DNA from 2 places in the Pseudoalteromonas sp. NC201 genome. Region 2 is predicted to be linked to the other one. Evidence: riboswitches for the same ligand, from Rfam matches in the RefSeq annotation. Region 2 holds a riboswitch; the other holds the start of a gene.

Region 1 (4,434 bases), 1.5 Mb from region 2:
GCGGCTAAAGCGGCGTAGCTCAGAGTAGTCAGCCTCTTCACCGGCTTGTGCGATGCGATTACCTAATCTTTCTAAGTCTTTTACCAGCACCGTGATCTCTTCCGCTAAACCGAGGCTTTCTTCTTGTAAGAGAAAGCTGGCGAAGTCAGCGATTGCACGGTTGATTTCTAACTGTGAAGATTTAGCTAAAGGAATAATAATTTCTTGTTGGAGTAATCGATTGGTTTCTTTATATATCCGTTCACTCGACCAGCTAGGATTTTTCTGCTTTAGGATGTTTTGTACATCTTTTAAACTAAAATCAGCGAGCTTAAATCGTTTAAAAAGTAGCTCAAGTACATTCCAGTGCTCATTTATCGTATTTAATAATTTTTTTGCTGGGATCATAACTTTCCAGTGTGTAGTAGAGAAGTTTCATCACTACTTCATCAATTTGTCACAAAATGTTTATTGTACGTGGCATGGGGTCTGTGATGGTGCTAGAATCCGCCCCGAAATCAAACCCACCCCTTGTTACAATTAATTACAGGTTGTTTGCGCATTATGGTCACGCCCATTATTCTAACCCTGATCGCCATCGCTTTTATACTCATCGTTATAGAAGATATTATTCACGTAAACAAGGCCAAAACAACGCTTTTTTTTGGTACTTTATGTTGGATTATCGCCTTTATCTCTCCAATTCATGGTCAAAGCCCAGAAATTGTACAAATTGAGCTAGACCATAACATTTTGGAAATCGCGACGCTTTGGCTGTTTTTAATGGCTGCCATGACGTTTGTCGCCTACTTGAACTCAAAAGGGTTTATCCAAAATATTGTTCACCGGATCATGCCAACCCATATTAGCGAACGCAAGCTAATGTTTTTGGTCGGTGCTTTTGCATTCATATTTTCATCCATCTCGGATAATATTACTGCGACGCTTATTTCATTAGCTGTGGTCATGTCTTTGAAACTTGACCCGAAAAAGTTAATAAAATATGCGACGTTAATTATCTTCAGTGTTAACTCCGGTGGGGTATCATTGATCACCGGTGATGTAACCACCTTGATGATATTTTTGGCCGATAAAGTCACGATCCCAGACCTTTTATTGCTGATCATGCCGTCGATGTTGAGTGTATTTGTGTTAGCAGCCATGCTTTCTATTGGTATGAATGAAAAAATTACCTTTGAAAAGGTAGAATTACGCAGAATTGAAAAGACCGATATCACCATTGCGCTCATCTTCTTATCAACCATTTTTGCTACGTTATTCTTAAGCGTGCAATACCATGTACCGCCGATGCTAACTTTCTTATTTGGCTTGTCTTTGATGTTCTTAATGGCGCAATTCTTGATGCGCAAGAAAGACGTTAATAAGAAAATCATCGACTATATCCGTGAAATTGAATACGACACCTTGTTGTTCTTTGTGGGTGTGCTCTTATTAGTTGGCGCGTTGAAAGAGGTCGGTGTACTGTCTAAGTTTACCGATTTATATCTGCATCTTGCACCGGAATACGCAAACTACTTGGTCGGTTTAATGAGTGCGGCGGTAGATAACGTGCCTTTGACGGCTGCGCTATTAAAAGCAGATATTACGATGACTCCAGCGCAATGGCTAACCTTTACTTATGCGACTGGGGTTGGTGGCTCTATGCTTATCATTGGTTCTGCAGCGGGGATCATTGCAATGAGTAAGGTTAAAGCGTTAACCTTCTCAAGCTATCTTAAAATGAGTATCTACCTGCTTATCGCATATACCATTGGATATAGTGGCGCGTATTTCGCGGGTCAGCTTATTTAAGACCAATGGATTTAATTTTTTAGCGCTTTGGGATAAGTTTTTCATAAATAACTTGACACCTAGACGGCTAAAAGATAATTTTCTCACATCGCCCGCATTTATTGCGGGCTTTTATTTTGCTTTTATTCAGATTAACAAAGGCAAAATAAACAGAAGAGGCGCGATGCTTAGGTAGTTAGTGTGAGGTGACGAGACCAATGACCACTAGTGAGGGAAGTATTCGCCGAGGAGAAAAGTTGCTCGTCGCAACGATTCTTCGGTTTACGAGGCTGAATCCTCGGAACTGTCACCGTATTGGTGGAGAGCTTCTGGCAAAGGTCATTTCAAGCGTTCGTCTTTTTAGAAATCCCATGCCGAGTTCTCCTTATAAAATTTGACTGTGCCAACAGTCGAGAGGAGAGAAAATGAATTCGCAGTATGTTGTAGCCAAATTTGGCGGTACCAGTGTCGCTGACTTTGAGGCTATGTCTCGTTGTGCTCATATTGTTCGTGACAACCCAAATGTTCGAGTGGTCGTTGTGAGTGCGTGTGCTGGCGTAACCAATCACCTTGTAACGCTAACCCAACAAAAGGAAGATGAGGCCGGGCGCAAAGCGGTTGTTGCAGCGGTTGAAAACATACAGCAAGCGATTATCGACCAAGTGTCTTTGGATGCTGATCTTGCTGAGGGTTACAAGCAAACTTTCAGTGAATTTGAAAGCCTTGCGAGTTTACCTGCACTTAGCAGACAGCAATGCGATGAAATGTTGAGCTTTGGCGAACGTTTTTCTTCTTATTTGTTTACCCAAATACTACGTAATAACCAGGTTCAGGCGTCGCGCTTTGATGTGCGTAAAGTGCTTAAAACAGATAATCAATTTGGTAAAGCGAATCCGAATATTGCAGCTACGCGTGAAGCTGCGCAAACCAATTTGGTCGCGCTACTTGGCGACACAGTGCAGGTGACGCAAGGGTTTATTGGTAGTGACCAATACGGCCAGACGACTACGCTTGGTCGTGGCGGTTCTGACTATAGTGCTGCATTGTTAGCAGAGGCAATTGACGCGTCAAGTGTGCATATTTGGACCGATGTCGTTGGTATTTTCAGTACCGATCCGCGTTTGTGTGTAAAGGCTAGACCTATTCCTCGTTTGAGTTTTGATGAAGCGGCAGAAATGGCGACATTTGGTGCTAAGGTGTTACATCCCGCAACGATATTGCCAGCGAGTCGTAAAGGTATTTCAGTATTTGTTGGTTCAAGCCGTGATCCGCAAGCGGGTGGCACTTGGATTGAAAAAGAGAAAACGGCGCAAGCAGGCATTCGCGCAGTGACACAACGCAAAAACCAAATACTATTGACGTTAAAGAGCCCTGAAATGCTTCTTGCTAGCGGCTTTTTGGCTCGTATCTTCACCATTTTAAGCAATTACAATATATCAGTTGACTTGGTAACGACTTCGGAAATTAGTGTTGCGCTTACGCTGGATAATGCGCCGAATGCTTCTCGACCAGAGCTAGAACAAGCTTGTTTGGATGAACTTAGCGAGTTTTGTCATGTGACCGTTGAAAATAATCTCACTTTGGTGGCCATGATAGGTTCTGAGATCCAGTTGAAGAAGTGCCAACTTAACCTGATGGATGTGTTGTCAGAGTTTAATATTCGATTGATATGCCATGGTGCGAGCAAGCACAATCTGTGCTTTTTAGTTGAGCAGCAGGAGTCAGATCAGGTTGTGCAATCAATTCATGCTAAATTACTAGAGGTTGCGTAAGTGAATTTATTGTTTTTTAGGAACTAATAAAAAAGTTGCATTATTGAATAATGGATGGCACTTTGTTTATAACGGTTAGGGTCTGCTGACCATCAAGTTTGTTTTTCCCTAGGAGTGCCATCATGAATTATAAAGACGTCTACGAATTCTGGTTTGTTGAATGCACTGAATCAGACTGGTGGAAGAAGTCTGCGGACTTTGATCGCATAATAAAAAATCGCTTCGGTATTTTGCACCAAATGGCGCACCAAGGTGAGCTTTCGAGCTGGAGAGCAACACCACTTGGTGCACTGTGCGAAATCATTATCTTAGATCAGTTTTCACGCAATATATTCAGAGACACTCCAGAGGCGTTTGCCAGTGACCCTTTGGCGTTAAGTCTCACCCAACACGCCATCGAAAAGGGCTACCACCGCCAGCTCAACGATACTGAATTGATGTTTTTATATCTACCTATGATGCATAGCGAAAGTCGCATCATCCATCGTGCCGCAGATCATTATTTTCGCGACCTGCCCAATTATGATTTTGAAGTCGCGCATAAAAAAATTATCGATAGATTTGGCCGTTATCCCCATCGAAATGAAATACTCAATCGCGATTCAACAGAAGAAGAAATGGACTTTCTAGAGACGCCCAACTCGAGTTTCTGAGGCACGGCTCGAACCTCTCGCATTTTTAGCGGAAGTACGTATAATCGGCCGTCTACAAAAATAATGATTGATTACAGACATGGCTCATACGCGCGATGGATTTCAAAGCCGACTTGGCTTTGTGTTAGCAGCAGCTGGTGCGGCTGTTGGACTTGGTAATATTTGGGGATTTCCCACACAAGCCGCAAACCACGGTGGCGGTGCATTTTTACTGGTTTATTTTGCGGTAATTTTCTTAC
Region 2 (4,434 bases):
CAAATGAGCCGTTGCGCCAAGTGCGTAGACCTTATCCAGATCCTCCGCATTGGTATTTGCGGTCACGACCAAAATAGGCACAGCTGGATCTAGCTTTCTCAAACGCTCAGTGGCTTCAAAGCCATCCATCACAGGCATATTCAAATCCATTAGCACGATATCAAACTTACCCACCTCATATACTTCAAGGGCACCTTCACCATGTTCGACATGCGTTACCAATTTTGCTATGGGCTGAAGCATTTTTTCAATCACGCGTGCATTTAGTAAATTATCTTCCACCAGTAAAATGCGAGCCGACACCTGCTCCATTGTATGAGCCGGTACCTGTTGATTGTCAATTTCAATAGGGACTCTCAGGATTGCTCTTGTACCGATTGGCTCCCTTGCACTAAAATCTAATCGTCCTCCAAGCGCTGAGGTGAGTAATTGGCAACGCTTCAGCCCTAACTGCGTGCCTTGAAAATGCTCGCTATGCACAGCTTCTCGTAACTGCTGATAGTCGAACCCAGGCCCAGTATCTTCAACGACAAATTCTAAATATGGTGTATCTTCATCTATAACCAAATCCGCAAATACTTGAATGCTGCCACGCTCAGTAAATTTAATTGCATTATTAACCAATTCACTGATCAACCAACCAACACGCTTACAATCACAATAACAAGTCACATCTAACTCATTACTCAATGCCAAATTAAAAGCGAGAGATTTCTTGTGTGCGGTTAGTTGAAAGGCGATACAAGCTGACTTTATTACTTCTCGCAATGCGACTTGATGACGCTCAATAACCACTTCTTGCTCGGAAAGGTTATTAAAGTCTTGAACCGAATAGAGTAATACATCCAATTGATTTGCTGCGCTTTTCACATGCTGTAATTGCTGCGTGTCTTTGCTCCTCAGATATTCATCTAAATACCCCTGAATGGCCTGCAATGGTGTTCTTAGCTCGTGACTAACGCGTGCTAAAAATCGTGATTTTGAGTGTAATGCATCGTCAGCAAGCTTTCTTGCCGCCTCTAATTTATCGAGTGCTTCAGCAATTTCTCGCGCCATTGGGCGAAATACAAGTTTCGCTTCTATAAACAGTAGCAACAGTCCAAGTAGCCAGATTAACAATTCTATTTTCCTCACCATCTCTGTTTTACTTCGCGCATGCTGCTCGAATAGTGAAACGGCATCATTCAGGTTTGGGAGTATATGCTGAGACGCAGTAAAGATTTGCTCCATTAATTGAGGAGTGGATTGCTGTAACCGAGACCTTGATAAAGTGACAAAAGTAGTACTTTGCAAATCCAACTGCACCGGCCCTTGGTAGTAAAGCGCTGTAAGCGCCTCATTCAGATAAATAGCCTCTCCACTACTTTCTGTTTTAGTTAAAAACTCATGATTACTTTCAAACTTATCAATGGCTTGACGTAGCGCTTCACTATCTCGTTGATTGTCTTGCGCACTATATAGCGCGATACGTTGGGACAACATCCGCTGCATACCCGCAATATTAATTACGTGTGCATCTAGGCTCTGCTGATACAGCAAGTACTGCATAATCCCCATCGCCATCGACAGCAATATAGCCATAGCTAGTAACGCCCCGATATAGCGATTTTTAACTTTACTTATTAACGACATATTTTTGTTTTTCATCTCATAGCATTGTCTCAGCGGCAATGTTAAGTGTAGTTAACAATCGTATTATTTACAGTCTGATGCTTGACACCTAGACGGCCAAAATGTTTCAATGCGCGTTCACCCTATTTAGATAGTTTGATGCTAAGGCGTCAAATTAAGGGCTGGAAGAGGTGCGTTATTCAGGTAACTAAGTGAAGGAGAGCAAACTCCGTTGCAGCTTAGTGAGGGGAATACACGCCGAGAAATTGAGTTATTGTTTGCTAATACTCATTTCGGGCGACTGGGCTGAATCCCAGCGACTGTCACCAACATACTTGGTGGAGAGCTTCTGGTCTTAGAAAAATAAGGCCATTGGCTGCCTTATCCTTTTTAAGTCCATTGCTCTTCGAATTTTAACGGTTCGAAGTTTGGACACCCTCCTAACTCCGAACATGATTTAAGTTCGGTAGAGATGAAATCACAATTCAACTTATCTGACTATCCGTTGTGGACGGCTTTAGTAACGCCTTTTGATGCTGAAAATCAGGTTGATTTTAGCACATTAACGACGCTTGTACGCGATCAAGAGCAAGCTCGTAACGGTATTCTTTTACTAGGCAGTACCGGCGAAGGCCTTGCGCTTACCCAACAAGAGCAGCAGCAAATCGTTGAGTTTGTTTGCCAGCTCGCCCCGAGCGTACCGCTCATGGTTGCCGTTGGCGGCAGTAATCTTGAGCAGCAAACACAATGGGTGCGCTTTTGTAATACACAACCCATTCATGCGCTCTTACTGGGCTCACCAATCTACGCAAAGCCCGGCAAAGTTGGTCTGGCACATTGGTTTAGTACACTACTCGATGAGAGCCACAACCCTTGTATGCTCTACAATGTACCTGGTCGCAGTGCTGTTGCTATCGCCCCTGAACTACTCGGCGAACTAGCTTGCCACCCTAATCTGTGGGCACTAAAAGAAGCCAGTGGTGATATTGCCACCTTTGAAGCATTTCGTCAGGCAGCACCTGATGTCGCCATCTATAGCGGCGACGATGGCTTAATGCCCTACTTTGCACAAGCAGGTGCAACGGGTCTGGTGTCTGTTGCAGCAAACGCATGGCCACAGCAAACCGCAGAATTTGTAAGGCGCTCGTTAAGCGGCACCTCTCCTAATTTATTTACCACTTGGTCAGAAGCTGCAAATAGCTTATTTGCAGTGGCAAATCCCATACCAGTCAAAGTGTTAATGCACTTGCAAGGGAAGCTCACAAGTCCAAACTTGCGCCCGCCACTGACACATTTGGAACTCACCCATACCGATGCGATCACTCGCGCGAACGAAACTATTTTATCTTGGAATTAAGGCAGTAAACATGAGCTGGTTAACCCTACTAAACGATTTAGAAAATGGCACAGTACGTGCGGCAACACAGGATGAGCAAGGCCATTGGCATGCTAACGTAGAAGTAAAACAAGGGATCCTTGAAGCATTTAGAAATGGCGTAAATACGGAGTTCCCAGGTGGATTTGTTGATAAAGACAACTTAGCACCACGCGGATTTGCTGCCCAAGATGGCGTTCGTATGGTTCCTGGCGGAAGCAGTGTAAGACGTGGCGCTTACGTTGCAGCCGGCACAATCATTATGCCACCGGCTTATGTCAACATTGGTGCCTATATTGATTCAGGTACTATGGTAGATAGTCATGCGTTGGTTGGTTCTTGCGCGCAAATTGGTAAAAATGTGCACCTTAGCGCAGCTGTGCAAGTAGGTGGTGTATTAGAACCAGTTGGAGCAAGTCCTGTTGTTGTTGAAGACGATGCCTTTATTGGTGCAGGCTGTGTATTGGTTGAAGGGGTTGTTGTTAAACGCGGTGCCGTATTAGCACCGGGCGTGCGCCTTTCAGCAAGTATTCCTGTCTATGACTGCGTGAACGAGCGCTTGCTTGACAAAGGTGAAGCCATCCCTGAAAACGCGATAGTGATCCCAGGCTCTCGTCCAGCCTCAAGTGAGTGGGCGCGCGAGCAAGGACTAAGTATGTCATGCGCACTTATCGTAAAATACCGTGATGAACAAAGTGATGCATCACTGGCGCTGGAAGAGGTTCTACGCTAATGACTTGGTTGAGCACGTCACAGCGAACTGCAGCTGAGGCATTGATCCAGCAACAAGATACGCCATTCTTTTGCTACGATTTAGATAAGCTAAGTGCACATGTTAAGCCCTTAGTTGATCAGCAAATCGTTAAGCTTTGGTATGCCGTAAAAGCGAATCCGTTATCACATATCATTCAAACCCTAGATAACGCTGGGTTTAACTTTGATGTGGCATCTAGCGGCGAGCTTGATCAGGTGTTATCTCAAGGGATCGCACCTGAACGCGTGCTCAACACAGGTCCTGCCAAATCGCTAAAGCAGATCCGTCATTTTGCCACACAAGGCGTACGTATTTTCGTGGCTGAAAGTCACAATCAAGTACGCTGGTTAAATCAAGTGGCCGAACAGTTTGAGCTTCAATTTGAAGTTTTACTGCGGGTGCAGTTACGCTTTGATAAAGCAGAGCACAATCCACTTGGTGGCAATACGCTGACTCCTTTTGGTCTTGGCGCAGAGCAGTGGCAAGCCCTAACTTTAAGTGACTACACCTACCTAGACTTTGTCGGACTGCATATTTTCCAGTGGGGCAATATGCTCTGCAGCGATACGCTCGCTGAACTTTGGCAGGCCATGGTTGCACCTTTAGTTCAGCTCGCTGCTGATTTAGGGATTACTCTAAAGGTGCTCGACTTAGGTGGCGGCCTTGGCATTCCCTATGATAGGCAAAGCCCTTC

What was found. A riboswitch is a leader RNA that binds a small molecule or an ion and turns the genes downstream of it on or off. The one in region 2 is predicted to bind lysine.
Region 1: linked by a shared signal. The riboswitch ahead of lysC (lysine-sensitive aspartokinase 3) and the one ahead of dapA (4-hydroxy-tetrahydrodipicolinate synthase) in region 2 are both predicted to bind lysine.

The regions. Positions count from the first base shown of each region.
Region 1 is NZ_CP022522.1:1,752,262-1,756,695, forward strand. It holds gene PNC201_RS07240 (hypothetical protein) at 1-387, opposite strand, end outside; gene nhaD (sodium:proton antiporter NhaD) at 544-1,791, shown strand; lysine riboswitch at 1,937-2,107, shown strand; gene lysC (lysine-sensitive aspartokinase 3) at 2,196-3,542, shown strand; gene PNC201_RS07255 (DUF924 family protein) at 3,665-4,195, shown strand; gene PNC201_RS07260 (sodium-dependent transporter) at 4,275-4,434, shown strand, end outside.
Region 2 is NZ_CP022522.1:284,625-289,058, reverse strand. It holds gene PNC201_RS01205 (response regulator) at 1-1,647, opposite strand, end outside; lysine riboswitch at 1,790-1,968, shown strand; gene dapA (4-hydroxy-tetrahydrodipicolinate synthase) at 2,084-2,968, shown strand; gene PNC201_RS01195 (2,3,4,5-tetrahydropyridine-2,6-dicarboxylate N-succinyltransferase) at 2,979-3,719, shown strand; gene PNC201_RS01190 (PLP-dependent decarboxylase) at 3,719-4,434, shown strand, end outside.